Regions from separate parts of the Simiduia agarivorans SA1 genome, predicted to be linked through region 1. Evidence: predicted binding sites of a transcription regulator. Region 1 holds the regulator's gene; the other holds the start of a gene.
What was found. The regulator FliA, encoded in region 1, starts transcription of late flagellar genes. The targets are predictions, from matches to a motif close to TAAAGTTATNNNNNNNNCGGCCGATANCC.
Positions count from the first base shown of each region.

Region 2: the regulator FliA is predicted to act here: its motif matches at 9,759-9,787, upstream of M5M_RS07860 (flagellar protein MotY).

Region 1 is NC_018868.3:541,739-557,624, reverse strand. Features, by position in the region: gene M5M_RS02510 (TRZ/ATZ family hydrolase) at 1-718, shown strand, start outside; gene ubiG (bifunctional 2-polyprenyl-6-hydroxyphenol methylase/3-demethylubiquinol 3-O-methyltransferase UbiG) at 715-1,434, shown strand; gene M5M_RS02500 (HAD family hydrolase) at 1,427-2,110, shown strand; gene M5M_RS02495 (YciK family oxidoreductase) at 2,107-2,862, shown strand; gene M5M_RS02490 (hypothetical protein) at 2,870-3,391, opposite strand; gene M5M_RS02485 (DUF2802 domain-containing protein) at 3,391-3,834, opposite strand; gene M5M_RS02480 (chemotaxis protein CheW) at 3,836-4,321, opposite strand; gene M5M_RS02475 (chemotaxis protein CheW) at 4,413-5,306, opposite strand; gene M5M_RS02470 (ParA family protein) at 5,303-6,091, opposite strand; gene motD (flagellar motor protein MotD) at 6,093-7,076, opposite strand; gene M5M_RS02460 (flagellar motor protein) at 7,079-7,825, opposite strand; gene M5M_RS02455 (protein-glutamate methylesterase/protein-glutamine glutaminase) at 7,829-8,791, opposite strand; gene M5M_RS02450 (chemotaxis protein CheA) at 8,910-11,159, opposite strand; gene M5M_RS02445 (protein phosphatase CheZ) at 11,205-11,981, opposite strand; gene cheY (chemotaxis response regulator CheY) at 12,035-12,418, opposite strand; gene M5M_RS02435 (RNA polymerase sigma factor FliA) at 12,536-13,285, opposite strand; gene M5M_RS02430 (MinD/ParA family protein) at 13,285-14,109, opposite strand; gene flhF (flagellar biosynthesis GTPase FlhF) at 14,140-15,597, opposite strand; gene flhA (flagellar biosynthesis protein FlhA) at 15,618-15,886, opposite strand, start outside.
Region 2 is NC_018868.3:1,769,722-1,785,607, forward strand. Features, by position in the region: gene M5M_RS07820 (heavy metal translocating P-type ATPase) at 1-1,871, opposite strand, end outside; gene M5M_RS07825 (FixH family protein) at 1,875-2,402, opposite strand; gene ccoG (cytochrome c oxidase accessory protein CcoG) at 2,470-3,888, opposite strand; gene ccoP (cytochrome-c oxidase, cbb3-type subunit III) at 3,989-4,915, opposite strand; gene M5M_RS07840 (CcoQ/FixQ family Cbb3-type cytochrome c oxidase assembly chaperone) at 4,912-5,115, opposite strand; gene ccoO (cytochrome-c oxidase, cbb3-type subunit II) at 5,118-5,729, opposite strand; gene ccoN (cytochrome-c oxidase, cbb3-type subunit I) at 5,741-7,180, opposite strand; gene M5M_RS07855 (argininosuccinate synthase) at 7,465-8,685, opposite strand; gene M5M_RS07860 (flagellar protein MotY) at 8,820-9,722, opposite strand; gene pyrC (dihydroorotase) at 9,863-10,897, shown strand; gene rnt (ribonuclease T) at 10,918-11,571, shown strand; gene M5M_RS07875 (EF-hand domain-containing protein) at 11,662-12,108, opposite strand; gene M5M_RS07880 (aspartate carbamoyltransferase) at 12,288-13,295, opposite strand; gene M5M_RS07885 (DUF2971 domain-containing protein) at 13,405-14,310, shown strand; gene sbcB (exodeoxyribonuclease I) at 14,329-15,753, opposite strand.

The sequences.
Region 1 (15,886 bases):
ACTCAGCCGGGTTGCGACGCTGGCATCCGAACTGGATGCAGGTATTCAGATTCACGCGCACGAAACCGCCACCGAGATTGCCAACGCAGGCGACATCCGCCCATTGGAGCGACTGGCGCAGCTGGGCGTGCTGGGCCCCAGGACCCAATTGGTGCACATGACCCAATTAACCGATCGGGATATTGAACTGGTTCAGCAATGGCAATGCCATGTGGTGCATTGCCCCGAGAGCAACATGAAACTCGCCTCCGGCATCTGCCCGGTGACAAAATTGATTGAGAATGGCGTCAATGTCGCACTGGGGACCGACGGCTGCGCCAGCAACAACGATCTGAATATGGCCGGAGAGATGAAATCGGCGGCGTTTTTGGCGAAAATCGCCTCCGGAAACCCTGCCAGTCTTTCGGCCCACGAATGCCTGAGCATGGCCACCATTAATGGCGCAAAGGCACTGGGTATCGACAACGAGACAGGCAGTATTGAAAAAGGCAAGCGCGCAGACATCGCCGCTTTCCCGCTGACCGGCATCGGCAACCTGCCCTGCTATGATCCCGTCGCCCAGTTGGTGTACAACGACAATGCCCATTCGGCCTCACACCTGTGGGTTGACGGCAACGCGCTACTCATCGATCACGCCCTCACAACGCTGGACGTCGATCAGCTGGCGCAGCGGGCGCAACAATGGCAGAAGAAGATAGTAACAGGACGACAACCATGAAAACCCACACCTCAACCAATGTTGACCCGGCCGAGGTGGCAAAATTCGAGGCCCTGGCCAATCGCTGGTGGGATCCCTCGAGTGAATTCAAACCGCTGCACGATATCAATCCGTTGCGGGCCAATTACATCGACAAACACGCTAACGTTGCCGGCAAAAAAATACTGGACGTGGGCTGTGGTGGCGGCCTGTTAACCGAAGCCATGGCCCAACGGGGCGCGTCGGTGACCGGCATTGATATGGGTGAAACCCCGCTGAAAGTGGCCAGGCTGCACGCGCTGGAATCTAACCTCGATATCGATTACCACCAGACCACAGCGGAGGCCTACGCCAGCGAAAACGCCAACCGTTTCGATGTAGTAACATGCCTGGAAATGCTGGAACATGTCCCCGACCCCGCTTCTGTCATTCGCGCTTGTGCGGCGATGGTAAAGCCTGGTGGTCACCTGTTTTTCTCCACCATTAACCGCAATCCGAAGGCCTACGCCTTCGCAATCATTGGTGCAGAGTACGTCCTGAAGCTGCTGCCGAAAGGCACCCATGAATACGCCAAATTTATCAGGCCCTCTGAGCTCGCAGGCTGGTTACGCAGCGCTGGACTTCAGATCGGCCATATGACAGGCATGACCTATAATCCTTTTACGCGCCAGTACAAGCTCGATGACCAAGATGTGTCCGTGAATTATCTGGTACAAGCACGGAAACCCCATGACTGAAATAGCAGTACTGTTTGATCTCGACGGCACGCTGGTCGATACCGCTCCGGACTTTATTGCCGTTGCCGACGAATTACGCCAGACCTTATCCTTGCCCGCCGTTGACCCGGTTAACATGCGCGATCGGATCAATGGTGGCGCGGCCGCCATGGCGGCGCTGACCTTTGACGTGACCGAGGCGACCGAGACCCAGAAGCAAGCGTTTCTCGAGGGCTACACCCGACGCATTGGTGAGCGGGCAGCGGTCTACGCAGGACTGTCAGACCTGATCAACGACCTGACCGCCCATGGAATCGCCTGGGGCGTTGTCACCAATAAGCCCAAGCGCTTTACCGACAACCTGCTCGCTCGCTTATCCCTGACACCGAATGTGTTGGTGTGCGGCGATGAGGTAAAAAGCCCAAAACCACACCCCGAGTCTTTACAGCTGGCGGCGGCGCTGCTCGGTGCCGATGAGCAAAACTGTATTTATTGCGGTGATCATGAAAGGGATATCCAGGCCGCATTGCGCGCCGGCATGGTTGCCTATGCGGCTGGCTACGGCTATCTTGAAATTGACACCCGACCCAGCGAATGGCAAGCCAAAGCCGTGGCCCATACCAGCAATGAGTTAGCCGTGCTTATCCGCAGCAGCATTAATGCCATACACCCCAATTTGTTGAAATACGCCTCATGAAATTATCCGAATACGCACCTGCAAAAGACCTGCTCAAAGACAAAATTATTATTGTAACTGGTGCAGGTTCCGGCATCGGCAAACAGGCAGCACTCACGTTTGCACGTCACGGCGCAACCGTGGTTTTGATGGGAAGAACCATCGCTAAGCTTGAGCAGGTGTACGACGCCATAGACGCTGAAAATTTGCCTCAGGCCGCTATCTACCCAATTAATTTTGAAGGCGCGGTGGAAAAAGACTACATCGACATGGCCGACAAAATTGACGACGCATTCGGAAGAATTGACGGCATTTTGTTTAATGCAGCTGAACTGGGTGAACGAACGCCATTAGAAAATTATGCCGCCGACACCTGGCAGAAAATACTGCAGGTGAATGCCACAGCCCCCTTTCTGATGGTCAAGTCGCTATTACCACTATTGCGCGCAGCGCCCAGCGCAAGCGTAGTGTTCACAGGCTCCAGCGTGGGCTACCGGGGACGCGCGTATTGGGGCGCTTACGCAGCGAGTAAGGCCGCGCAAGAAAACCTGATGCAAACACTGGCCGATGAGGAAGATGGAACCAGCCAGGTCAGGGCTAACAGCATTAACCCCGCCGCTACACGCACCGCGATGCGAGCTGCGGCCTACCCGGCGGAAAATCCGGAAGACGTAAAGCCCGCCGATGCGTTAATGCCTGCCTACCTATGGCTGTTGGGGCCAGATTCGGCTGTGCACTCAGGCAAGCAATTTGATTGGGATAGCGAAATTTAAAATCGGTTCAGCGTGAGCTGCCAAATGGCCACGGGTGTTCAAAAGGATCCGTCTGACCGTCGGTATAGGGGTCTTGTTCTGCAGCCGGTGCAGACGGTGTGACCGGCTCTGTTACTGGACTGGCCTGCTGTTGCGCTACGTTCACGATTTGAGTAGCTACCATGGCAGGCACAGGCTGCACCGTTTCTATGCGGCTGACTTTACCCGCTTCCAAATAGATGTGCTTCTGGAAATAGGCCTGGTCCACAGAACGCCGGTTATAAAATAAAAACACGTTTAACCGGTCGGTAGTCTGAGCCACCAAGGGATAAACAAAAATTTGGGTCTGCTGCTTCTTTTCGATGGTTGCGGGTGGGCCGAGATGGCGCAAAAGCCATTGCTCATCAGTCACACCAGGTATGATACTGGCCCAGACAGCCGGGTTAACAGAAACTTCCTGATAGCGGGTCTCAGTGGTCTTCTGGCGATCGACAAAACTGCAGCCGGCCAGCACACAGATAACAAACGCAACTCCGGTTGCACGCAACATCAGACCATAGCCTGTCGCGGTTCACGCAACATGGCAATCAACGATGCTTCAGCCAGCGAAATACCGGAAGCATTGGCGACCTGTTCAACGCTTAATCCCTGACCCAGCATGAGACGTGCCTGACGGTAGCGCTTCTCCTGTTTATCAGAAAGCGAAACCACGTTATCAGCCGTTTTGGGTGCCGTCTGTCGTAGAGGTTTATCGGTTTTTGGTTTTATCGCCTTTTCAATGGTCAACAGTTTTTTGCCCATGCCCACCAAGCCATGGCTGTTCGCCATCAGATCGTGCTGCAAACTGGCGAGCAATGCCTGGGTTTTCTGCTCCTGCAAGCGGGTCTGACGCAGGCTCATCAAAGCAAATGCGGTGGCCATCCAGCTGACCATCACCGCCCCTACCAGTATCCAATTGAGATCCGAGAGACCCGCAAGAATAGACGCCATCATGTCAGATGCTCTCCAGCTCTGCCCATTCACCATCAGACAGCAGCTTGTTCAGTTCAATGAGAATCAACAGCTCATTGTTTTTATGGCAAACGCCCTGGATGAATTTGGCACTTTCATCGTTACCCACATTGGGTGCGGTTTCTATTTCTGATTGCCGGAGGTAAACCACTTCCGCCACACTATCTACCAGAATACCCACCACGTGACTGTCGGCTTCAATGATGACAATCCGGGTATTGTCGTTTATTTCACCGGACTCAAGACCAAAACGGTGACGGGTATCAATGACCGTTACCACATTGCCGCGCAGATTGATGATCCCCAGCACATAGGAAGGCGCACCCGGCACCGGCGCTATTTCCGAATAGCGCAGGACTTCCTGCACCTGCATGACATTGATGCCATAGGTTTCGCCCGCCAGCTTGAACGTCACCCACTGGAGAATGGGGTCATCACTGGACTTGGTTTTGGTAGAACTGGTAGCCATGCGGACATTCCTCAGCTAAAGCGTCAAAAAACTAACGACTGTTTCTTAAATATAGTTTAAAGCAGCATCTGTGCCAGTCAGTTCAACAGCTTTATAGACGCGGTTTGCGGCTGTTCTTGTCGGACGCATTCAACAATTCAGCCATATTGGGAATATCAATGAGTGCGCACATGTATTCCTTCACTGTGCCGGCCAACCATGGCCTTTGCGTGCGCCCCGATCGCCATTTCACATCCTCCGGCGACAAGGTTTTGGGCTGTTCCACCGAGTCAACCGCCAGCCCCCAAGGCACCCCGTGAATAGAGATGACGTATTTAGCCGTGTCCAGAAAGGCTTTGTTATATCTTTCGGGCATAACAAATAGCGCAGTATTAACCGTTTTGATTTTTCCCATGGGGGTTGGCTGAATGCCCATAAACCAGTCGGCCTGACCGAACAGTGGCGTCAACTGTTCATCTATAGGCTGTATCTGGCCCAGGGCAATCAAAGGCACCGCCAATGTCAACCCATAAACCTTGAACAAGAGCACATCGAATCGTTCCTGGGCCCATTGTGGTCGGCCGTTTTCACACCACTGTAAAACCGCTTGCTCATGCGGTTCAACGAGCAACTGGGTGTCCTCGTCGGGGGTCTCAATGACTTTATCGACAGGTTCCTGAGCAGCTGGCGGGTTTACGGTGGTGAGTGGCGCGGCCTTGACTTCAGAGGCCAATGCGGTTCTGGCAAATTGTGCTGAATTCAATAATCGGTTCAGTTTTTCCCGATCAACCGCGTCAGATTCCGCCAGATCTGGTTCTCGTGTTTCGCGTACTACGGGTTTAGCCTGGGTAACTGGCTTTGTGTCGGAATCCGTCTCTACCGACCCGGCTTGTGGGCTCTCCCGACTGTTCCGATCCGGGCCGGTTTCCAGAGGTACGTCCTCAGCGTCGTAGAGCAGCTCTGCCAGATAATCGCACACGCTGTCTTGCGGGTTATTCAGGCTCATGACACCTGCTCCAGTGGCGCAGATCCGGCAAACCATTTCAGAAACTGACGGTAATCGGTGACGCCGTGGCCTACGGGATTCATGCGATGGGGAAACCGCCCCATTTTGGATGCGTCGCGAAACCGGGTATCTACCGGTATTTTGCCCGGAAACACCTGGTCGCCGTATTGGTTTCTCAATTGCCGTAAGCTGCTGACGCTCGCCTGCGTTCTGCGGTCAAACATGGTTGGCAGAATCACGGGTTGCAATCGGCTTTTTCTGGAGCGCGCCATCATTTCAAGCGTGTGCAGCATTCGTTCAAGCCCTTTTAATGCCAGGTATTCAGTCTGCACAGGAATCACCAGCTTTTCACAGGCGGCAATCGCATTTACGAGCAATACACCCAGTAATGGTGGAGAATCAATAATTGCAACGTCAATATTTGAAGATATCATTGCCAACGCTTTGCCGATCACCAGCCCCATACCGTCGCGCCCAATCGCCTGGCGTTCCAGAGTGGCAAGCGCCATTGAGGCAGGAATAACACGAACACTGTCCAAGTCGGTAGGCTTGCAAGTAGATAAAACCAGATTAGGATTAAGGGATTCCCGCTGTTCAAACAGGGTGTAGCTACTGAGTGACTGCTGATCCGGATTGTGCCCGAAATAGGCCGACAGAGAACCGTGAGGATCCATATCAACAAGCAAAACGCGACGGCCCTGCTCCGCCAGCAAACCGGCCAGGGTAATTGCGGTGGTGGTTTTACCCACGCCACCTTTCTGATTGGCAACGGTCCAAATTTCCACGTTATTGCTGCTGATCAGCCTCTGGATCTTGTGCTTCCCGAATACGTTCAGGATCACTGGTAAACAATAGCCCACCACTTTTCAGCTTGATCGCCCGCAAGCCATTGCTGGTGGCGGGCGGTTCTTCCGGCCCGGTTTGTTGAGACTCGGAAACCTCCGGTTGGCGATCCTCTTCAGGTTGGGCCGGCCGTGGCTCGATGTTTGCGTCTGCGAGGTTTCGTACAGGCCGATTAATTGGCGCGCGTGCAACCATGATCGCCACTCTGCGATTCTGGCTTCGCCCGGCTTCTGTGCTGTTATCGGCAATAGGCTGAAATTCTCCATAGCCCACAGCGGCTAAACGGCGCGAATCCACCCCGGACTCTGCCAATAATTTGACAGCAGCACTGGCTCTCGCGGCGCTCAGCTCCCAGTTTGAGGGATAACGGTCGGTCACAATGGGATCGTTGTCTGTGTGCCCTTCAACCTGTACCGGATTATCGGCCTGGCCAAGCACCCTGGCCAGTTCGGTAAAAATAACACGGGCATCTTCATTGGGCTCAGCACTGGCAGAACCAAACAGCAACTGGCTTTTCAATTCGATTTCAAGCCAATCTTCGTTGGCGGTTACACTCACCCATTCTCTGTTAATCAGGTCTCCGAAGGTTTCCCGGAGTTGTTCTGCCATATGCGGCAGATCAACCTGGCGATCAAAAGCGCCATTGCCCGGCTGTTCGCCGGTTTCGGGAGTTTGGGTATCAATGGCGGAGGCTTCTGGCGAACGGCTTGGTTCCCCCACCTGTATGGGGTTAAGGGTCTGATTCTGAAACTTAAAACTGCTCATTAAGGTGTCAGACAGTACCCGGTATTTTTCTTCCGACACCTGCGACACCGAATACATGACGACAAAAAAGGCAAACAGCAGCGTTATAAAATCGGCATAAGACACCAGCCAGCGTTCGTGGTTGATGGCCATGTGAGCACTGGCATGTTTGCGGCGAGCCACGGTCAGGCCTGCTGGGTGTAGCCGTTAAGCTTCATTTCAATAGCTTTGGGGTTTTCGCCCTCGGCAATGGCCACGATACCTTCGAGCATCAATTCGCGGTAACGACTTTGTTCCAAAACACACTGTGACAGCTTATTGGCAACCGGAATCAAAAGCAGGTTGGCCAGGGCGACCCCGTAAATGGTGGCGACAAAAGCCACCGCAATACCCGGCCCAAGCTGGGAAGGATCGGCCAGGTTTTGCATGACTGAAATCAACCCCATAACCGCCCCCAGAATCCCGATGGTTGGCGCGTAGCCCCCCATGCTTTCGAAGAACCGAACTGCATCAATATCCCGCGACTCGAGGATATCCAGGTCGTTTTCGAGCACTCGCCGGATGTCTTCCGGTTCGCTACCATCGACCAACAGCTGCAGCCCTTTGCGTGCAAACGGATTGCGCTCGGATTCAGATAACGCTTCCAGACCCAATAACCCTTCCTTGCGCGCTGCGGCTGCCCAGCGTACCACCTGCTTGACGCCGGTATGATACGGGGTTGCCGGGGCCTTCAGAATCCAGGGCAGCATAGACAACGATCGGCGTAAACGGTTGCGCGGTGTTTGTAACAATGCCGCACCAACGGTGCCGCCAATGACAATAATGGCGGCGGGACCATTGAGCAAACTGGTCCAGGAGCCGCCTTCCAACCAGTTCCCGCCTATCAGCGCTGCAAAGCCGATAATGACACCCAGAATGGTCAACAAGTCCATAGGTTAAAGCTCCGTACTCAGAAGCCGACTGAGCTCTGCTAACTTGCATACCCGATCCGACAACCCTTCGCGCACTACCGCCTGCGGCATGCCGTAGATAACGCAACTGTCTTCGTCCTGGGTCCAAATGTGCCCGCGTTGCTGCTTAACCAGCCGGGCACCATCGCGACCGTCACTGCCCATGCCGGTCATTATCACACCTAACAGGCCGGCGCCCTGAGCCTTGGCTGCGCTGGCCAGCGTGATATCGACACAGGGTTTATAATTCACCCGGTCATCACCATCGATAACGCTGATGGTCTGCTTGTTCACCGGGTGCAAGATGGTTTGCTTACCACCGGGTGCCAACAACACCGTACCGGGTACCAAAAGGTCATTATCCGTGGCCTCTTTTACTTTAACCCGGGACTGTTTATCCAACCGCTCGGCAAACGCTCGGGTAAAATTCTCCGGCATGTGCAACACCAGAATGACCGGTAGCGGAAAATTGGCGGGCAGATTGCGCACAACTTCAGTGACTGCCAGCGGACCGCCGGTTGAAGCACCAATCACCACTAATCGAATCTGGCCTTTGATATTGGCCACTTTTGGGACGTCCACCGGCTTCACCATCGGTGTCTGTGTTGCAGCCGTTTTTCGCGCTATCTGAGCCAGTTTCTGGTGCAATTTTGCTTTGAGTGCCGCTGAGTTACTGGACACCTCGGAGAAATTTTTCGGCAGAAAATCCACGGCACCGGCGTCAAGCGCATCGAGCGTCGTGCGCGCACCCTCGTAGGTCAAGGAGGAAAACATAAGAATCGGTGTTGGATTTTCTGCCATGATCTGGCGAACGGCGGTTACGCCATCCATCATCGGCATTTCGTAATCCATGGTAATTACGTCGGGCTTCAGTGCTCTAGCCTTCTCCACGCCCTCCCTGCCGTTGGACGCCTTGCCAACTACCTTAAAGCGAGCATCCGCATTAATGATTTCCGTTAACCGCTGCTGAAAAAAACGTTAGAGTCATCAACGATGAGAACCTTGATGACCATTAATACCCCCGTATCCTATTACGCTACTGCTTTTCTCGCGTGAGATGCAGGCATTACCGGCGACCGGCATACCGCTTGAGCATGCTTGGCACATCGAGAATTAACGCAATTGTGCCGTCCCCGGTAATGGTGGCACCAGCCATACCCGGCGTGCCCTGCAACATTTTGCCCAGAGGCTTGATAACCACCTCTTCCTGGCCGATTAATTGATCAACCACGAACCCCATGCGTTGAGTGCCTACATTGACGATTACTACATGGGCCTCTTTCGGCTGGGCTTCTTTGGTTGCGCCTTTGACCAGCCAGCGTTTCAGGTGGAACACCGGAACAGCTTTATCCCGTACTGTGACACACTCCTGACCGTCGACCACATTGATGCGGGTGAGGTCCATGTGGAATATCTCGTTGACGCTCACCAGTGGCAGCGCAAATGTTTGCTTGCCCAGCATAATCATCAGTGTGGGCATAATGGCGAGTGTAAGCGGTACCTTAATAATAATGCGGGTGCCTTCACCGAGTTTTGAACGTATCTCAATGGAGCCATTCAACTGGGTAATTTTGGTTTTCACCACGTCCATACCGACGCCGCGGCCGGACACATCAGAGATCTCGGTTTTAGTGGAGAAGCCCGGCGCAAAGATCAAAGAAAACGCTTCTACGTCACTCAGGCGCTGTGCTGCGTCCTCGTCCAATACGCCCTTCTCTACCGCTTTTTCCTTTAATTTCTCGGGATCCATACCGCCGCCGTCATCTGTGATAGACAACAGAATATGATCGCCTTCCTGTTCGGCGGCCAGTATGACTTTACCAACCCGGGACTTTCCGCTTTTCTCGCGCACGTCGGGCAGCTCGATACCGTGGTCAACCGAATTACGCACCAGGTGAACCAGGGGATCGGCCAGTGCTTCCACCAGGTTTTTGTCCAGATCGGTTTCTTCGCCCTGAAGCTCGAGATTGATTTCTTTTTTAAGATTGCGCGCCAGATCCCGTACTACCCTGGGAAAGCGACCAAACACTTTCTTGATTGGCTGCATCCGGGTTTTCATTACCGATGTCTGCAAGTCTGCAGTAACCACATCCAGATTGCTCACGGCCTTACTGAGCGATTCGTCGTTGGTATTAGCGCCTAACCGCACCAGTCGGTTTCGTACCAGCACCAATTCGCCCACCATATTCATGATATCGTCGAGCCGCTGTGTATCGACCCGAACCGTGGTTTCCGCAGCGGGTGGTGGATTGTTATCCCGTGCCGGGGCCTTCGCTGGTACCGAAGGCGCGGGTGTTGCTGCCGCAGTGGGTTTAGGAGTGGGCTTGGCCGCCGGTTTTGGCGCCGCTGCAGGCGTCGGTTTTGGCGTGGGACCCGGTTTTGGTGCAGCGCTGGCCGCGGGCGCCGCTACCGCGCCACCTTTGGCCCCTGGGCCTTTGCCGCTGCCGTGCAACTCGTCGAGCAGCGCTTCAAATTCATCTTCGGTGATAGTGTCTCCGCCCCCGGCTGCAGCAGCGGGTGCTTTGGGTGGAGGCGGTGCCGTTTTGCCCGGCCCCTTGCCTTTACCATGAAGCTGATCGAGCAAAGCTTCGAACTCATCCTCGGAGATATCGTCGCTTTGACTGGCTGGTGCCGGGCTGGCACTGGGCGCTGTAGCACCCGGGCCTTTGCCCTTGCCGTGCAACTGATCCAGGATAGATTCAAACTCTTCTTCAGTGATATCGTCAGTGGCAGCCGACGCTGGCGCCGGATCTTTCGCCGCAGGAGATGATGGCGGATCAATAGCGTCCAGCAATTCGTTAAATTCGGCATCGGTAATATCATCACCGGGTGCTGGAGCCTCTGCCTGCACCGCTTCGACATCTGAGTCACTCTGATCCGGCTCTGCCGGCTCGGAATCTGCGCCGTCACTCGATTCGTTAAGGTCTTCGAGATTGACCAAACGCTCGAGCTGGTGAATCAATTCCGGATTTGCCGGCGTGGGCGCTTCTCTGGCCTGAACTTCCTCAAACTGGTGGTTAACCGCATCCAGAGCCTGCAACACCACGTCCATCAGCTCCGGAGTTACCGACCGTTTGCCTGTGCGCAAGATGTCGAATAAATTTTCTGTTACGTGGCAACAGTCGACCATGGCGCCCAACTGCAAAAAACCGGCACCACCCTTAACGGTATGAAATCCCCGGAAAATCGCATTCAACAGGTCGCGGTCGTCGGGCTGACGCTCCAGCTCAACCAGCTGTTCAGACAATTTTTCCAATATCTCGCCGGCTTCCACCAGGAAGTCTTGCAAAATATCTTCGTCATCGCCAAAACCCATTCAGCGCTCCTCGTTGACCAACGTTATATAGCTGGTCTGATAATTTCAGAATCCTAAGCTGGACAGCAGATCGTCCACATCATCCTGCCCGGACACCACATCTTCGCGCTTGTCGGCGTGAATCTGCGGCCCCTCAGCTTCGCTGCCAGATTTCCCGCTGGCCTCCTGTTTATCGGCCGGAAAGTCGATTCCTGTAATTTCTTCAACTTGCCCTGCGATGCGCACCAAACCAACCAGCTGGCTTTCCACATCCGAAACCAGATCAATCACCTTTTTCAGCACTTGGCCGGTGAGATCCTGATACCCTTGCTCCAGAATAATGTCCTGCAAATTGCCATTCAGAATGCCGGCGCTGGCCTCGATCTGCCCGAGAAACTGGTCAATTCGCTGATACAAATCGCGGAAGTCATCTGCACTCAGCTCCCGGCGTTTTAAAGCGCGCCAGCTTTCGCCCAGCGTCGCTGCTTCCTGACCCAATTCCACCGCGATGGGTGCACAGGCCTCCACTTTATCCATGGTTTTATTGGCAGCGTCCTGCGTCAGGCGCAGAACATAGTTGAGACGATCGCTAGCGTCAGAGATCGCATCGGAATCCGTTACACCAGAATCGACATTGAAGTTTTTAATCGCATCGTGCAGTCCACGCGTCAGTTTGCCCACGTTATGGAACAAATGACGGTCGCGACTTTCGATGATTTGTTCGATCAGGCGGGACGCCTCATCGAATTGATCGCCCTGAAGCTTTTCAATCAGGAGCTTGGCGCAGTCCCGCAGCTCCGCAACGAATTCGTCATTGCCTTTTTGGTATTGCTCTTTTGCCATGAAATCGATGCCATTAGGGAAAAGTCGCCGGCGTCAGCCGGTTGCGTGAAGAATCAGCCTACGCGCTCAAAAATCTTGTCGATCTTTTCCTTCAGTACCTGGGCGGTAAACGGCTTGACTACATAGCCACTGACCCCGGCCTGCGCAGCCTCAATAATCTGATCCCTTTTGGCTTCTGCAGTCACCATTAACACCGGCAAAGACGCCAGCTTTTCGTCTGCCCTGACCTGCTTAAGCAGCTCGATTCCGGTCATCCCGGGCATATTCCAGTCAGTCACCAAAAAATCGAAGTCGCCAGACTTGAGCATCGGCAGCGCCGTAGCCCCGTCATCGGCCTCTTGGGTGTTGCTAAAGCCCAGATCGCGCAACAGATTCTTGATAATCCGCCGCATGGTGGAAAAATCATCAACGATCAGGATTTTCATGTTCTTGTCCAAAGCAACCTCCGTCGTACCCTGCTGGACGCTCTTTTCATCAGTCTAGTAGCTGAAATCACGGCTACCAGTTTTGTTTATCATTTCGTTATAAGAACGGCGAAATAGTAGCCAAACAGGCTAAAGTCCACCCTTCCAGCCTGTCAGCTTTGCCCGGAGGCGACCGGCAGCCTGGGAATGAATCTGGGAAACCCGGGATTCGCTCACACCCAGTACCTGGCCAATCTCTTTGAGATTGAGCTCTTCGTCATAATAAAGACTGAGTACCAGTTGTTCGCGTTCCGGTAGTTGGGTTATCGCCTGCGCCAGCGATTGCTTTAGCGCCTGTCGCTCAAAGGCGTCTGACGGCGCTTCAAGGCCCATGCTGCCTGCGCCTTCCGCAATGCCAGCCTCATCATCACCGGCAGATTCCTCATAACTGAATAGCCTGCTGTGCGCCGTATCGGTCAACATGGCACGGTAGTCATCCAGCGACAGCGCCATCGCATCGGCGATTTCCTTTTCCGCTGCATCGCGCCCTAGACTGGCTTCCAATTGCCGCGTGACCTCGGCAATTTTGCGCGCATTGCGGTGCACCGAACGGGGAACCCAGTCGCCCTTACGGGTTTCATCCATGATGGCACCCCGGATACGGATTCCGGCATAGGTCTCAAAACTGGCCCCTTTGGATGCGTCAAATTTCTGTGCTGCTTCCAGCAAGCCAATCATGCCGGCCTGAATCAGGTCATCCACCAGTACGCTGGCCGGCATTCTCAGCATCAGATGGTAGGCAATACGCTTTACCAACGGTGCGTAGTCCTCTACCCGGATCTGTGACTCAGCTGGCGTCGGGTCCTGCTGGTACATGGCCAATCCCTCAAGCGCTGCCATTAAACATCTGCCGTTGAGGTCGCCAACAGGCGTTCCACAAAGAACTCGAGTTGACCGCTGGCCGCTTTGGGCAAAGGCCAGCTCAGGACCCGCTCTGCCAAGCAACGGATGGCGGTAGCGGCTTTACTGGAAGGCGCGTATTCGATCAGCGCACGCTGGTGCTGCACAGCTTTGCGGAGGTTTTCGTCAAACGGGACTGCGCCTTCAAAATGCAATGTCACGTTCAGGAATTTATCGCACACCAACTGCAGCCGGTTGACCAGTTGTTTGCCTTCATTAGCAGACCGGGTCATATTGGCCACAACCCGGAATCGCTGCATGCCCGCATCTTTATTGAGCAACTTGATGAGGGCGTAGGCATCGGTCACCGAAGACGGCTCATCGCACACCACCACCAGCGCTTCATTGGCGGCCCTGACAAAGCTGATCACGGTATCGCTGATCCCAGCCGCAGTGTCGATAACGAGGACATCGAGTTGGTCAGACAGATCGCTGAAGGCGCGAATCAATGCTCCGTGTTGCTGTGGGCTGAGTGAGGCCATCTTCTGCACGCCTGAGGAAGCCGGCACAATACGGATACCGCCAGGGCCCGTAATCAGTACATCCCGCAGGCTGCAGCCACCACTCAGCACATCAGACAGGGTTTTGTCGGCCCTGATCCCCAACAATACGTCGATGTTGGCCAGCCCGAGGTCGGCATCCAAGAGCATGACGCGCTTGCCGGATTGGGCCAACGCTATCGACAGATTGACGGATATATTGCTCTTGCCTACACCGCCCTTTCCGCCGGTTACCGCGATGACCTGAACAGGCTGATGCCCCATAATGACTCCCACTACTGGTTACTGCTTTGATTATAGATGCTCAGCCCGAAGCTGCTGCCCCTGTGCTTTATGTGTGGCGGTAGCTTCGGCCAGCTTTTGCACGGCACAGGCGACCAGTTTGTGTCCTTTGGCCACATCCAGATCCTGCGGGATCTCCTGTCCCGCGGTGGTATAGAGCACTGGTGTCCTTTTGTTCATGACCAGTCCCAGGGTTTCCCCCAGGGAAATGGCCTCATCCAATTTGGTTAAAACCAACCCTTGGCGCCCTTCTTTCGGTAAATAGGCATGAAAACACGCTTTTTGCGCCTGAATCTGGCTATTTGCCGCCATGACCAGCAGGGTGTTCATGCCCTTGACCGCGGCCAAGGCGGCTTGTTGACGTGTCAATCGTTCATCACCGGGCCTCAATCCCGCGGTATCAATGAGAATCAGGGACTTACCGGACAGACTCTTCACCAATTGGGCCAGCGTTTGTCCGGCCGAGGGAACGGAAACCGGTATTCCGAGAATCTGACCAAGTGCATTCAATTGCTCATGCGCGGCAAGTCGGTATTGATCGATGCTGATCAGGCCAATGGACTCGACACCGTGCACCATTGCATAACGTACTGCCATTTTGGCCAATGTAGTCGTTTTGCCGACGCCAGTGGGCCCCACAAAGGCATATACCCCACCCTGTGCAACCCAGTCCTTTGCGTTGACCGGTAACCGTTGTGCCAGCAACGCGAGTGCCTCTGCCCACATCTGTTCTGAACCGGACTCGGTATTAACACCCGCCACCAGTCGCTCGCACAGAAACGCTGGTAGCCCCAGGTGACCGAGTTTGGTTTTCAGGGATTGGGTTGCCGGGGTGGCGGTATCGGCTGAGAGGCGCTCTGCCAACAGCTGCCGCATCTGGGCCAGCTCATTTTTAAGCTGATCCATCTGTTCCGTCGCCGCGTCGGCATCGTAGCGTTTGCGTACGTAGGGCTCATCGACCGCAACCGGTGTAACCGACGCCGCTGCCTGCTCGGGCTCACGACCGGGATGACTCAATTGCGATGCCCACAGATCACCGGGCTGCCCAAGCGATTGTGTGGTCTGATCTGCGCTGAAACGTTCACTGACGGGCTGGCCGAATACATTCAGCTTAGGTGCGGTGGCCTTGGCCTCCAGCTTGCGCCGGGCACGTTCGATTTCTGCCGCCCGTTGCAGCCCTGCAGGCTGATCTTCAGATGGCGTTTCCCGGATCAGTTTGTCGAGCGTATCCTGAAATTGCCAGGCATTGTCGCTGGCAAGCGGTGCTGCTGCCTCCTCAGGTTGCTGGGGCTGAGTCGCAAACGCCCGCTGGTCTTCCGGGACCTGGCCGCCAGTTTCTTGTGTGGCAAGCAGCTCGACGCCGTCGGGATGACGCTTGGTCGACAAAATAATGGCGCTTTCGCCCAGTTGTTCACGGGCAATTTCCAATGCGCGCCGCATGTTGGCTGCCACAATACGCTTGGTCGCCATATTCGATTCTCCCGCCTAACTTAGTCTGCGCCCACGGACGCAACAATCGTAATCTGCTTGTTGTTGGGTATCTCGTTGTAGCCCAGCACGTTGAGGTCCGGTGCAAAGGTCCTGAGAAAACGCGACAACTCATACCGGAGTTGCGTTGCCACCAACAGGATTGCGCTGTTGCCAGCGGCTTCCTGTTTTTGTGCGGCCTGCGTCACTGATTCTCTCAGCTTCTGCGCAAGCCCCGGCTCCAACGCACCCAATGCATCGCCAGATTTCTGACTCTGCTGATAGGTCTTCA
Region 2 (15,886 bases), 1.2 Mb from region 1:
GCCGCCGCATCCGGGCGCAATTTATCGTCAAAGGCCAACCAGGCCACCGGACCTTGTTCGCTCGCCAGCAATAACCACTGACCTTCATCCGGTGGCGATGGGGGCACAAACCAGCTTTCAAAAAACGCGGGACGGCCAAAACGGTAAGCCTGGCCCTGCCAGTGGCCAGCGACACCCAAGGCAATCTGTTGGGCTACCGCCGTGACGCCCGACGCCGGCACGATACCGGTAAAAGCCCTGGCGAGCGGGTGGGATGAACCCGCCTCCAGTGCGGCACAGAGCCGGGTCACCCGCTCGTCGGTCCAGGCCGGATCCAGTAATCGGATAGCCGCCAGACGCGGCTCGCCCAGCGTCAGGGTCCCGGTCTTGTCGAATACCACGGTATCCACCGTGGCCAGAGCTTCCACCACATGACCCCGGGTTACCAGCAGCCCTTGTTGTCGCAACCACAAATTGGCGCGGGTCAGTGCCACTGGCGTGGCCAGTGATAAGGCGCAGGGACAGGTCACCACCAACACCGACAAGGTAATCCAGAACGCCTGGGCGGCGTCGTACCACCACCAGAATCCCCCCACCAGCGCCGCGATCATCAATAACCGGGCGACAAAGGCGCGCGCCAACCGATCGGCCAGGCTGACCTGTGAAGGCTTGTCTGTTTCGGCGCGATTGACCAACTGCTCGATGGCCGACAGGCGGGTGTTCTGGCCCACGGCACTGACGCTCAATAACAAGGGGCTGTCGGTGTTGATGCTGCCGGCAATCACCTCGTCACCGGGCGCGCAGGCCCTGGGGGCCGATTCACCGGTCAGTAACGCTTCGTTAACCGCCGAGCTGCCGTCGAGGATCCGGCCGTCACACGGCAGCGTTTCGCCCGCGGCCACACGCACCCTATCGCCCACCTGCAAGCGCGCAAGCGGAATCACCTCTTCGCCCGCATCGGTCAATCGCCTTGCTGTCAGGGGCAACCGCAGTGCCGCCAGGCTCAGGCTATTGGCATTCTGGTGCCGCAAGCGCTGTTCCAGAAAGCGCCCCAGTAACAGGAAAAACGTAAACATCGCCACCGACTCGAAATACACCTCTCCGGTGTTCATCACCGTGGCGTATACGCTGGCGCTGAAGGCACCGCCAATGGCAATAGCCACAGGCACATCCATGATCAATTGGCGCTGCTTCAGGCTGTTCCAGGCGGCGGTGAAAAAAGGCCGGGCCGAAAAAAACACCACGGGTAACGCCACCACCAGACTGGTCCAGCGGAAAAACGACTGCCAACGCGATTCCAGATCCTGGTAATCACCCAGATACAAGGCGCCGGCCATCATCATCGCCTGCATCATGGCAAACCCCGCCACTGCCAGGCGCATCAATAGGGTGGTGCGTTCCCGGGCCCAGAGTGCGCGCTGGTTTTCATCGCTGGCCGACATGGGCCGGTAACCGATATGGGCGATGGCGGCCATCAGCACGGACACGGGCACGCCGGTAAACAGGATGCGAGCCCGGTGGGTACTGGCATTGACGCTCACCCGCTGAACGCCGTCGATGGCCGACAGGTGTTTTTCGATCAGCCAGACGCAGGCCGCGCAGGTAATGCCCTCAATCAGTAAATCGGCTCGCTCTGCAGCGCCCTCCGATTGGACAAATTGTTGGCGCAACTCCGGCAGGTCGTAGGCGGCATAATCCGTGGCCACCGCATCGGGCCGGGCTGCCTGTTGCTCACGGTATTGATAAAAATTGGCGAGCCCGCCGGCCACAATGGCCTCGGCCACGGCCTGACAACCGGGGCAACACATCAAGCGGGTTTCCCCGTTGACGGTGACCGGAAACCGCCCCACCGCGGGCAGCGGTTCGCGACAGTGATAGCACTGGTCCGCCATCGATCAGCGTTCCAGCGGCACCATGACCACGGCCTGTTGATCGGAGAAATTGAGTTCCGCTTTCAGGCGCCAACCGGCGCTGGTCCGGTCGGCTTCCGACTCGCCAGCAAATAACTGCAGATAACGGCGATGGGCAAGGCCGGCATCCAGATCCCCGCGGTAACGCCCGGTGGCGGTACGCTTGAGCACAACCACCTGATCGAGATCTGCCTCGGTGGGGTGTTGCAGCAACAATACCAGCGATTCGGGATCATCCTCGCCGGTCAGATTCAACCAGGCCTCGAAGGTTTCCATATCAAAGCTGATGTCTGCCTGCATATTGAGCGCCCGCGCCTGCATATCCTGTTCAAGGCGTTCGTTATACATGCGGCCTTCACGCGAATAATTGTCCACCACCACATCATCGGCCATCTTGATGGAAACGGAGATAAACGCCGTCATCACGATCACGATAGTGATCAGCGGTGTGAGCAGAAACCAGGCCCAGGGCTGACGATACCAGGGCTTGGGTGATTGAGAGTCTTGTTGCATGACAGTATCCAAATAAAAAGCCCCTGTATGATACAGGGGCCTTAGCCATAAAACACAGGCCCGGCGGTTATTGGCTGGGACCGATAAAACTGGTTTCCACCGTCACGTTCAGTTCCGGTTTATCCTGTGCTTCCACATAAAAGGTCACCTTGTTCTGGGAACTGGTGAGTTCATCGCGCGGCACCGAAACCCGCACAGGGAAACTCAGCAACTCGCCTTGCTCGATCAGGGCGGGGCGATAACCGCCGAGCGAATAGGTGTGATCACCGGTGACCGTGACGTTATAGATCTGATCTTCCGGGTCGAGGTTCAGAATTTTCAGTGTGTACACATTCTGAATATCGTCACCCACCACCCGGTACATGTTGGCACCACGGTCGCGCAGAACATCCACTTTCAAAGGCACCCGGCTGCTGACTGTGTAAGCAAAGACACTAATCATTGCCACCATGGCCAATGCATAACCCAACAGGCGTGGGCGGAACACGTGGGTGGTACCGTTCTTGATGGCGTCTTCCGTGGTAAAGCGGATCAACCCCCGCTCATAACCCATTTTGTCCATCACGCTGTTACACGCATCCACACACAGCCCGCAATCGATACACTCGTATTGCACGCCGTCGCGAATATCGATATCCACCGGACACACCTGCACACACCAGGAACAATCGATGCAGTCGCCCTTGCCTTCAGCTTTGTAATCCTCTTTGGGTTTACGCGGGCCACGGGTTTCACCGCGTTTGAAATCGTAGAATACCGTGAGCGTATCCTGGTCGTACATGACCGACTGGAAGCGCGCGTAGGGACACATGTATTTGCACACTTGCTCGCGCAAATAACCGGCATTCATGTAGGTGCCGACAGCAAAAAACAGCACCCAGAAAGCCGCTATTGGATTGGCATCCAAGGTGACCAGGCCGGTGATCAGTTCACGGATGGGCGTGAAATAGCCAATAAAGGTAATGCCGGTGATCAGGGCGATGGTCACCCACATGAAATGCTTGCCGAATTTTTTGCTGAACTTGCGCAAACTCATGGGCTCTTTATCGAGCTTCATGCGGGCGTTGCGATCGCCCTCAAAAAAATGCTCGGCCCAGATGTACATCATGGTCCACACGGTTTGCGGGCAGGTAAAGCCACACCACACGCGCCCCACCATGACGGTAACGGTAAACAGGCCAAAGGCGGCGATGATCAACAACCAGGACAACAACATGGCATCCTGCGGACCAAACGTCAGCCACAAAATATGAAACTGCCGCTCGGGCAAATCAAATAACATGGCCGGCCGACCATCAATGACAAACCAGGGCATCAGCAGGTAACCGGCAATTAACGGAATACCGGTATAGCGACGCAGGCTCTGGAAAAAGCCGGAAATTTTCCGAGTGTAGATACGACCGGAAGACTGATAAATATCGACGTAGCGGATTTTTTCTTCTTGTTGGTCCGCAGTACGCTGTTCGTTTGAAGATTGCTCGGACATGCAACTGCTCTTACGTACTGACTGAGAAATGACCCTGAAAAGCCAGGGGGTTTACCACGAGAAAAACGAAAAGGGCAGCCTGAGCTGCCCTTTTAACCGGTTACTGCGCGTCGTTCTGATCGAGCGACAGGCTGTACACATAGGCGGCCAACAAATGAATCTTGTCGGAACGCAACTGGTCTTTCTGCGCAGGCATTACGTTGGCACGCCCCTCGCGCACCGAGTGGCGAATGCCTTTACGGGTACCGTCATAAAGCCAGATATCATCGGTCAGGTTAGGCGCGCCCAACATCTGATTGCCTTTACCGTCGGCGCCATGACAGGCTACGCAATTGGCGGCAAATACTTTCGCACCGGCTTCTGCCAGCGCGGCATCGTGCTCCTGACCGGAGATTTTCAATACGTACTCGGCACTGGACTGCACACCGGCTTCACCAATGACCGGCCCCCATGGCGGCATGTTGCCCGCGCGGCCATTGATCAGGGTTTCCTTGATTTTTTCCGGTGTGCCACCGTACAGCCAATCACCGTCAATCAAGCTCGGGAAGCCGTAGCTGCCGCCGCCGTCCGCGCCGTGACAAATGGCGCAGTTATTGGCGAACAAACGCATGCCCATTTTCATCGCCTTGGGCTCGTTCACCAGATCCTCAATGGACATCTGCTCGTACTTACCGAAGGTCTCAGCAAAGGTTTTCTGGGCTTTTTTCTGTTCCACTTCCAATTGCTTGTGGGACGTCCAGGTATTGCCTTCATACAGCGGGTGGAAGCCTTTCCAGGCCCCCAGACCGGGGTACATGATCAGATAGACGATGGCAAATAGAATGGTTGCCACAAACATCTGGAACCACCACTTGGGCAGCGGGTTATCGTATTCCTCAATACCGTCATATACGTGACCGGTGGTTTTGTTTTCCGGTTCATCTTCGTCGCTGACCGCCACTTTGCGGTTGGCAAACAGTACCCAGGTCACCAGCACCAGGCATGTGACAGTCAGTACAATGATCCACAGGCTCCAAAAAGTACTCATAATTTTTCCTGCCTTTCTTCATCGTTGTTTTCGGGATGAAGTTGTTGGGGTGTTTTGCTTGGCTCGTCCTCGGCGAAAGGCAGGTTAGCTGCCTCTTCAAACCGCTTGCGGCGGCTGGGCGCAAAGGCCCACCAACAGACGCCGATAAAGGCCAGAGTGACCAGCACGGTGCCTAGCGAACGCAAATCGTTGATATCCATCATCAGCGCTTCTGTTGAACCAGGGTGCCGAGCTGCTGCAGGTAAACCACCAATGCATCCACTTCACTCACACCTTTCACAGCAGCCTCTGCACCAGCGATATCTTCGTCGGTATAGGGCACGCCCACTTTGCGCAAGGCCGCCATTTTCTTGCCGGTGTCCTTGCCGTCGAGCACGTTATCAAACAGCCAGGGGAACGCCGGCATGTTGGATTCAGGCACAACGTTGCGCGGGTTGTACAGGTGCGCCTTTTGCCAGGCGTCTGAGTAACGTCCGCCTACACGCGCCAGATCGGGACCGGTGCGCTTGGAACCCCACAGGAACGGGTGCTCATAGACTGATTCGCCGGCCAGCGAGTAGTGACCGTAGCGCTCCACTTCGGCGCGCAGTGGACGGATCATCTGAGTGTGGCACACGTGACAACCTTCACGGATATAAATGTCACGCCCTTCCAGAGCGACTGCACCCAGCGGCTTCAGACCTTCCACCGGCGTCGTGGTTTCCTTCAGGAAAAACTGCGGCACGATTTCAACCAGTGAACCAAAACTGATGGCCACGATGGTGAGTACGGCCATCAGGCCGATGTTCTTTTCTACAATGTCATGATTCTTCATGGATTATTCCCTCAGGCCGCGGCCGCTTGTGGCGCAGCGTCGGCTGACTTTTCGTCAGCGATGGTGCGGTAGGCGTTGTAGGCCATGATCAGCATGCCAGCCAGGAAGAAAGCACCGCCCACAACACGTACGAAGTAACCGGGGTAGCTGGCTTCAACGGATTCAACAAAGCTGTAGGTCAGGGTGCCGTCGGCGTTGAATGCACGCCACATCAGGCCCTGCATGATGCCGTTCACCCACATGGAGGCGATGTACAACACGGTACCGATAGTCGCCAGCCAGAAGTGGGTGTTGATCAGCGGTACGCTGTACATCTCTTCTTTGTTGAACAGCTTGGGGATCAGGTGGTAGATGGCGCCGATAGAAATCATTGCGACCCAGCCCAGCGCACCGGAGTGCACGTGACCCACAGTCCAGTCGGTATTGTGCGACAGGGCGTTCACGGTCTTGATCGACATCATCGGGCCTTCGAAAGTAGACATACCGTAGAAGGACAGCGAGACCACCAGGAATCGCAAGGTCGGGTCGGTACGCAGCTTATGCCAGGCGCCGGACAGCGTCATGATACCGTTGATCATACCGCCCCATGACGGCGCCAACAGGATCAGTGACATGACCATGCCCAGACTCTGGGCCCAGTCGGGCAGCGCTGAGTAGTGCAGGTGGTGACCACCGGCCCAGATATAAAGTGCAATCAGCGCCCAGAAATGCACGATGGACAACTGGTAGGAGTACACCGGACGACCCGCTTGCTTGGGCACGAAGTAATACATCATGCCGAGGAAGCCCGCGGTCAGGAAGAAGCCCACCGCGTTATGGCCGTACCACCACTGGACCATGGCATCCATCACGCCGGCATAGGCGGAGTAGGACTTGGTCATGGACACGGGAATCGCCGCCGAGTTCACCAGGTGCAGGACGGCGACGGTGAGAATAAAGCCGCCGTAGAACCAGTTGGCCACATAAATGTGTTCGGTTTTACGCTTGACGATAGTGCCGAAGAACACGATGGCATAGGACACCCATACCAGCGTAATCAGGATATCGATGGGCCACTCCAGCTCGGCGTATTCCTTGGCGGAAGTAATACCCAGAGGCAGTGTAATGGCTGCGAGTACAATCACCAGCTGCCAACCCCAGAACGTAAACGGGATCAGCCAGCCGCCCCACAGTTTGGCCTGACAAGTCCGCTGCACAACATAGTAGGAAGTGGCGAACAAGGCACAACCACCAAAGGCGAAAATCACCGCGTTGGTGTGCAGGGGACGCAAACGGCCGAAGTGGCTGTAGGGTTGCAGGATATCGTTCAGTTCTGGCCATACCAGCTGTGCCGCAATCAGCACACCCACAGCCATACCTACGATGCCCCACACAATGGTCATGACGGCGAATTGACGCACGACCTTATAGTTATAGGCTGGGTGTTCCCCAGCAGCTGCGTGACTGCTCATAGTAGTTTCCCAATGTCTCAGAGCTTAAAAAATCGTCTTCGCCAGACTTCCTGCGTACCTCAAGACCGGTCCCCTAGGAACAGAGCTCCCTCTAAAGTAGTACGACAGGTTGCACCGCTGGCATTGTAGGGTTTCAACATGACGGGATATTGATGTGAATCAAGGGATACCCCGTCCGGTTTATATAACCGGATAAAACCCAGAGTTTAGGTCATAAAGGCCTGTTTCGCGCAGGCGATCTACCCACAAAGGCGTATTCCTTGGAATACGCCATGACGGGCAGATCAGGACAATTTACGGCCTTTGCCCGCCGCGATGCGCATGCGCAACGCGTTGAGCTTGATGAAGCCTTCGGCGTCCTTCTGGTTGTAGGCACCGGCATCGTCCTCAAAAGTGGCGATCTTGTCGTCGAAGAGGCTGTCCTCGGAGCGACGGCCGGCAATGGACACATTGCCCTTGTAGAGCTTGACCCGCACATCGCCGTTCACCACCGTCTGGGAGTCATCGATGGCCTTTTGCAGCATCTGCCGCTCAGGGCTCCACCAGTAACCGTTGTAAATCATCTCGGCGTAGCGCGGCATCAGCGCATCTTTCAGGTGCGCCACTTCGCGGTCGAGAGTGAGCGACTCGATGGCGCGGTGCGCCTTGAGCAGGATGGTGCCGCCGGGGGTTTCGTAGCAACCGCGGGACTTCATGCCCACATAGCGGTTTTCCACGATATCCAAGCGACCAATACCATTGGCGCCGCCCACCTTGTTCAGGTGCTCCAGCACGGTCGCCGGCGTCATGGCCTTGCCATCGATGGCCACCACGTCACCTTTTTCGTAGGTCAGGGTCACGTAAGTGGGTGTGTCCGGTGCCGCTTCCGGTGATACCGACCAACGCCACATACCCTCTTCCGCCTCGGCCCATGGATCTTCCAGAATGCCGCCCTCGTAGGAAATGTGCAGCAGGTTAGCGTCCATGGAGTAAGGCGACTTGGTTTTCTGCTTGGCGAAATCCACCGGAATATTGTGTTCTTCGCAGTAGGCCATCAGCTTTTCGCGGGAGTTCAGATCCCACTCGCGCCAGGGTGCAATGACCTTGATACCGGGCTTGAGTGCGTAGGCACCCAGCTCGAAGCGCACCTGGTCGTTGCCTTTGCCGGTCGCACCATGGGAGATGGCATCGGCACCGGTTTCGTTGGCAATTTCTACCAGACGCTTGGCGATCAGCGGGCGGGCAATGGAGGTGCCCAGCAGGTATTCACCTTCATAAATGGTGTTGGCGCGGAACATGGGAAACACGTAATCGCGCACGAATTCTTCGCGCAGATCTTCGATATAGATTTCTTTGATGCCCATGGCCTGTGCTTTGGCGCGCGCGGGCTCCACTTCTTCACCCTGACCGATGTCGGCGGTAAACGTCACCACCTCACACTGGTAGGTTTCTTGTAGCCACTTAGCAATAACCGATGTATCAAGCCCGCCTGAGTAAGCGAGTACTACCTTTTTGAGGGACGCCATAGAAAACTCCGTTCGCTTGCCGCGCTGTCCCGGGTCGCATTGCGCTCACCCGGCCTGTAAAAATCGGGGGCGAATTGTATAACCAATCGTTATAGATTCACAGGGCGTCTAGCAGACTAATTGCGGATAGGACGTTATTCTGCGGCGGCAACCGTCTGATCCTCGCGCTTGTCGACCCTGACGGTGACGCGCCGGTTTTGCGCCCGGCCCACGCGCGATTGATTGGACGCAACCGGATAGCGCTCACCGTGCCAGCGCACAGTAATCATGTCGGCCGGCACCCCCAGGTTGCGCAAAAACGCTGCCACTGATTCTGCCCGCCGCTTGGACAGTTCAAGATTTTCGTCCCGCAGCCCCTTGCTATCGGTGTGACCATCAATGAACAGATGGCCGATTTGCGGATCGGCCAGCACATAGGTGGCAATGTGGCGCAATTTGCGATTTTCCGCCGGAGGGAAATCATCGCCGGACGACGGGAAGTAAACGGCGGACCGGGCGATCTGATCGTAATTGACCGGCAGCAATGAGCCCAGACACTGAAGATACTGGCCATAGGCGGCCTGAAAGTTAACCGGCGACAAGGCAATGCGGGATGACTCACTGGCGCCGTACCAAGGGTAGCGAGTGAACACCAACTCACGCCCACCATGGAGCTCGGTCAATGCCCGATTTGACAGCTTGTTATCCAAGCCCACGGGGCGCTCGCCGCGGGTCACCGGAATAAGGCCAAGGTTGATATCGGCACCATCCGGGCGCCACACGGGTGCGCGCGCCACCAGTCGTGCCTTGCCGGATTCCAGCCGGGGGGTATAAGGCAGCAGCTCCAGCGTGAGCGGCTCACCCGCCCGACGGTAAAACCGGGCGTTACCGTAGTAGGGCACCGGCTGATTCATTTCACAGGCAAAAATGGAACTGCTCACCTGCCACTCGCTCTTATCCATGGGCGCCGCATATTCAGTGGCCCGGGCAGGCCCAACGGCCAGCACTACCAATACCGACGGCAGCCAGAATAATGTGCGTGTAAGCAAGCGGTACATGGGGTCTGATTCCACCAAAGCCAGAGAACCTACCCGGGTTATCGACCCGGTTGCCGCTGGCTTGAGTCGAAATCGGGCGCTATTTTAGGTAGGATGCGCGGCCTGAAACGGCATCCACTGGCTAAAAGGTAGCAGCTCCCATGGCTCAGACTCTGACAATCACCCGCCCCGACGACTGGCACATTCACCTGCGCGACGGCGACCAGTTGGCCACCACGGTGCCCGATGCCGCTCGCTACTTTGCCCGCGCCATCATTATGCCGAACCTTGTGCCACCAGTGATGAACGCGGAGCAAGCACTCGCTTACAAAAGCCGGATCATGGCCAACCGCCCGGCCGGAAGCCAGTTTGAGCCGCTGATGGTGCTCTATCTCACCGACAACACCAGCGCTGATGATATCCGCACGGCGCGCGCCGCGGGCGTTGTGGCCGCCAAGCTCTATCCGGCTGGCGCCACCACTAACTCGGCCTCGGGCGTGACCGACATCACCCGCCTCTACCCGGTACTGGAAGTGATGGCTGAGGTGGGTATGTTGCTGTTGGTACACGGCGAAGTGACCGACAGCAGCATCGATATTTTCGACCGGGAAAAAGCCTTCATTGACCGCACCTTGCTGCCCCTGCGCGCCGCCATGCCCAGCCTCAAAATTGTGCTGGAGCACATTACCACGGCCGATGCGGCACAGTTTGTCACCGGCGCCTGCGACAACACAGCCGCCACCATCACCGCCCATCACCTGCTGTACAACCGCAACCACATGCTCGCCGGTGGCATCCGCCCGCACTACTACTGCCTGCCCATTCTCAAGCGCAGCAGCCATCAGGAAGCCCTGATCGCCGCCGCCACCAGCGGCAGTGCGCGGTTTTTTCTGGGCACCGATTCGGCGCCGCACGCCAAAGAAAAGAAGGAAGCCGCCTGCGGTTGCGCCGGTAGCTATACTGCCTATGCCGCCATCGAACTCTATGCAGAAGCCTTTGAAGCGGCGGGTGCGTTAGACAAGCTGGAGGGCTTTGCCAGCCATTTCGGACCGGACTTTTATGGTTTGGCCCGCAATACTGATACCATCACCCTGGAAAAGGCCGACTGGCAGGTGCCCGACACCATTGCCATGGCCGGCACCCAACTGGTTCCGCTGCGTGCGGGCGAAACACTGACCTGGCGCGTCGCGCGCTGATTGCAGAAGGCACCCCTGGTTTGAACCCAGCTGAACCTGTATCCAATCCGAAATCCTTACTGGCACGTCGTTTCCGGGGGTTTTTACCCGTGGTGGTGGACGTGGAAACCGGCGGCTTCAATGCCGACACCGACGCCCTGCTGGAAATTGCCGCCGTCACCCTGCGCATGGATGAAAACGGCATCCTGCACAGGGACCAGACCTTCGATTACCACGTGGACCCTTTCGAGGGTGCCAATATTGAACAATCGGCGCTGGATTTTACCGGCATCGACATCGACAACCGCGAAGCGATTCCGGAACTGATGGCGATTCCGGAACTGTTCAAATCCATCCGCCGGGCGGTGAAGGACAACGGCTGCACCCGCGCCGTGGTGGTGGGCCACAACGCCCACTTTGATCTGGGTTTCGTCAACGCCGCCGCCAACCGCTGCGATGCCAAGCGCAATCCGTTTCACCCTTTTTCCTGCTTTGATACCGCCACCCTCAGCGGCCTGGCCTTTGGCCACACGGTGCTGGCCAAAACCTGCCAGCTGGCGGGTATCGAGTTTTCCAACAGCGCCGCCCACTCGGCCGCCTATGACGCGGAAAAAACCGCCGACCTGTTCTGCATGATCGTCAATCGCTGGCAGGAACTGGGGGGATGGGAGTTTCCGGAAGGCATTGAGGATTAGTGGGGTCAGACGCCCCCATCCGTGGCGGTCATAAAAAAGGGCAGCTTGCGCTGCCCTTGACACCCTGGACCTTGTTTTCAGGTCTTCGTATTAATCTTTGTCCAACCGCAAACAGAACCAGTAGAAGCAGTGGGTTTCATGCTCTTCTTCGGGCATGATCTCCTGGCTGTCCAGGATGCCGTCGCCGTTGGCATCGATACTGGAAAACTGACCCAGAAAGCTGCTGTATTCCGCTTCGGTGACTTCGCCGTTCTTGTCCTGGTCCAGCTTGTTGAAGCGGGCTTTGAGCAGCATGTTGCGGCGGGCCGCATCCACCTGCTCGTATTCATCAAAACTCACGCCGCCCGAGGTGTTCAGATCCATCAGGCGGAATATATCCAGCTTTTTGGCGGTGATCTCTTCCTGGGAGATTACCGTATCTCCGTTCAGGTCGTACTTGGCCAGTAACCAGTTATTGCCGCTGGCACTGCTGTCTGCCTGGGCCAGCGCCCCAACGCTCGCCAGGCACAATGCTGCTGTTAGCTTAAACACGTTCATACTACACCCGCTAATTGTTGTTGGTTTTAGTCGGGCACTCCGTTGCGGGCGGCACACGAGCCGTTCCTTTAGCTCGATAGTATTAAGAAGCCCACCACATTACCGAAGAACGGGTCACAAAACAGTACTAGCGTTATACGAATTGGAAATATGAGACGCAAATCCCATTTCAGCGGGTTTTATCGGCCGGTGTACCAGCGCACTTCCCGCGCATGCTTGTCCACCTGATCCACCACATCCAGCACCAGGGCAAACAACGCCATGCGCACCAGAATCCCGTTGTCGGTCTGCCGGAAGATGGCGAGATTGGGATTGGCGTTCAGGTCATTGTCCAGCTCGTTGGCCTCGGCGCGGGAATCCCGGGGCAAGGGGTGCATGATCACGGTGTTGGGCTCGCAGAACTCGGTATAGATACTCTGGTTCAGCCTGAACCGGCCGCGGTAGAGGTCGGCCTCCTGCTTGCTGGCGAAACGCTCCTCCTGAATCCGGGTGGAATAAGCGATGTCCACCTTACTGATACTCGCCGTCAACTCATCGGTAATGCTGACCTGATGCCCCGCAGCCCGCAGCAAATCCACCAGATATTCGGGCATGGCCAGCTCCACCGGCGACACCAGTGTCACCTGTACGTTTTTATACAGCGCCAGCAAGCGGCACAGCGAGTGCACCGTGCGGCCGTATTTCAGGTCGCCGATCATGGCGATACGCAAGCCATCCAGGCCCTTGCCCTTGGCGGCCATTTCTTTGCGGATGGTATAGAGGTCGAGCAGCGCCTGGGTGGGGTGCTCGTTGGAACCGTCGCCACCATTGATCACCGGCACCCGGCTGGCCTCGGCAAATTCGGCCACCGAACCATTCTGCGGGTGGCGCATACAGATCACGTCGGAATAACCCGAGAGCACCCGGGCCGTATCGTACAGGGATTCCCCTTTGGCAATGGCCGATGACTCAAAGCCGGTGGTTTCACGCACTTCACCGCCCAACAGATTGAACGCGCAACCAAAACTCACCCGGGTGCGGGTGCTGGGTTCAAAAAACATATTGCCCAGAATCGCCCCCTCAAGAACGCGGGTCACCCGCCGACGACTGGCATAAGGCTCCATGGCATCAGCCACGCGGAACACGTGTTCGATATCGGATTGTTCGAACTGATCGATGGACAGAATATGGCTACCGGTAAAATCCACGTTGACCTCAGGCTTTCAGGATGCAGGAAAAGAGCCGATATTTTAGCGGTCACCCTCTAAAGTGGCTACGCTTAGAATGCTTCATCAACACGAAACTTAAGGAGACCCGGTGGTCAGTCACAACCCGGAAACACTGGTTAAATATTGTTCAGTCGCAACCGCCAAGCAGATTCTGGGCAGCCAGACCCTGCGCTGGAGTGCGCCCAACCTGTTCAACGACCCGTTCGAACTCAATCACCGCACCGGCCTGACCTTTGACCCCCAATCCATCCTGACTGCCGCCATCCAGACCGCCACCGGCATGCTGTTTGCGAAAGATGAACCGCGCGGCACCTCGCCCCTGACCGTGGTCATCCGCCGCTGGCGGGACGAAGAGCGGTTCCAGTCGCCTGAAGAGGCGCACGATGTACTGAAAGAATTGCTGTCCCAAATGGTCGACAACCGACTGCAGGCCCTGGACAAGCTCATGGCCGACTGGCGTAAATTCTGTCGCACCCTGCGCATTTGCAGTTTCACCGCCAAGCCCGACAATCTGGCCGCCTGGACGCATTTTGCCGACAACAACCGCGGTGTCGCGATTCGCCTGCAGTGTGGCGAGTTCACTTCCCTGCCCCACCCGAAACAAGTGGCCTACCGGCCCACGCGCCCGGAAATCACCTCGCTGAAAGAACAACTGGACGTGGTACTCACCAATCAGGCGTTTCACGCCGAAGAGTACTTTTTCGATAAGTTCACCAGTAAATCACTGCATTTTGCAGCCGAAACCGAATGGCGCTGCTTTCGCCAGGTGGCCGATGAAGTCGGGCCCGACGCCAAACCGGAAGCGGACTGGTTCGACGACGTGAAGTTCGAACGCTCGGACATTACGGCGGTGTATTTCGGTGCCTTCGCCGACGCCCAGTCCATGCGCGAGATTTATGCGCTGCTGAAGGAAAAATACCCGCAAGCCAAAGTGTTTCAGGCTAAAGCCGCCGCCAGCAAATACGAAATCGAGTTCAATCGCATTACCAGCTAGCCGCCTGCCACGCATGGGTCAGAGCAGGCCATCGCCCCAGGCCTCCAGCGCATCCAGTAGCGCGCGCCTATCTGCATATGCCGGGTCATCGCGCAGTTGGGCCAGGCGCTCGAAATAATCCTCCATGACAATCGATGCGCCCGCGTCAGGATTGGTCAGGCGTTCGTAGCGCCACTCCTCCCAGGCCAGTTGCTCGTCTGGCGTCAGGGTTTCCGGGAAGTGGCGCGCGCGGTAGCGGCTGAGCAGCTTGCTCAGGCGACGATCATCAAAGTGGATGGACGCCAACTGGTGCGGTTCAACGGTGTGAACACGGGCCATGGCATTTTTATCCTGGTCGGGAATAAACCCACCATAGAGTTGCTGCTCCGGGTCGTTCGGTTCGGCAAAACCCGATTCGCCATACACTTTCGCCAACTTGGCCTGCAGTGCCACCGCATCGGCCGTTGCCAGCTGTTTCCAATGCTGGCGCGCTGTCGCCATATCCAATTGCAGCCGCTGCTCCAACGCCGGCGTCAACACGCTGACCGGTGACAGCATGGGCGACTTGTTCAGGTGCACCAATTTAAGGGCGATTGAGTCCAGCCCCTGAGCGGCCAACACATCCCCTGCTGTATACAGGCGCTCGCGCACTGTCTCGGCATCCAGCGTTAATAATGCCGACGGATCAACACTCAGGTCGTACACGATCACCGCATTTTTATTGGTGGGGTGAGTGGCCAACGGCATGACCAGAGCGGTGCAGCCACGGGCGGCCGGAAAGCGGGACGACGTATGCAGCACGGGCGTGCGCTTGACCCAATCGAACATCTGACCCGCATGGCGCTTATCGCGCAGCGCGAAAGCATAGTCGTAGAGTTTGGGTTGGCGTGCGCGGATCAGTCGGGCCAAATCGATGGTGGCATACACATCCGACAAGGCATCGTGGGCATTGGCGTGCTCAAAGCCATTGGCAGCCGACAGGTGCTCCAGTTTGAAACTGGGGCTGCCATCTTCACGCAGCGGCCACTCAATGCCGTCCGGGCGCAAGGCATAAGTCATACGCGCCAAATCAATCAGATCCCAACGGCTGTTGCCGTCGGCCCATTCGGTGCGGTAGGGGTCGTAAAAGTTCCGGTACAGACCGTAACGGGTGACCTCGCCGTCAAAGCGCAAGCTGTTGTACCCCACCGCACAGGTGCCAGGCACAGCAAATTCGGCGTGAATGCGCGCCATGAATGCCGGCTCCGGCAATCCTTCGGCCAGCGCTTTCTGCGGCGTGATCCCGGTTATCAGGCAGGCCTCGGGTTGGGGCAGTAAATCCGCAGTGGGTTTGGCGTAGATCATCAGCGGCTCACCGATGATATTGAGCGCCTCATCGGTACGCACACCGGCAAATTGTGCCGGTTTGTCTTTGGCGGGTGTGGCACCCCAGGTTTCGTAGTCGTGCCAATAGAGGCTGGTCATAGGCGGATCCTTGGTTTCCCAAGACCCATCATACCCAGATGTGTGAATTGCCCCAAAAAATTTTCATCATCATCGAACAAGCCGCACCCTTATCCGAGTGCAATGTGCTTCGGTACGCCCATAAAAAATCCCG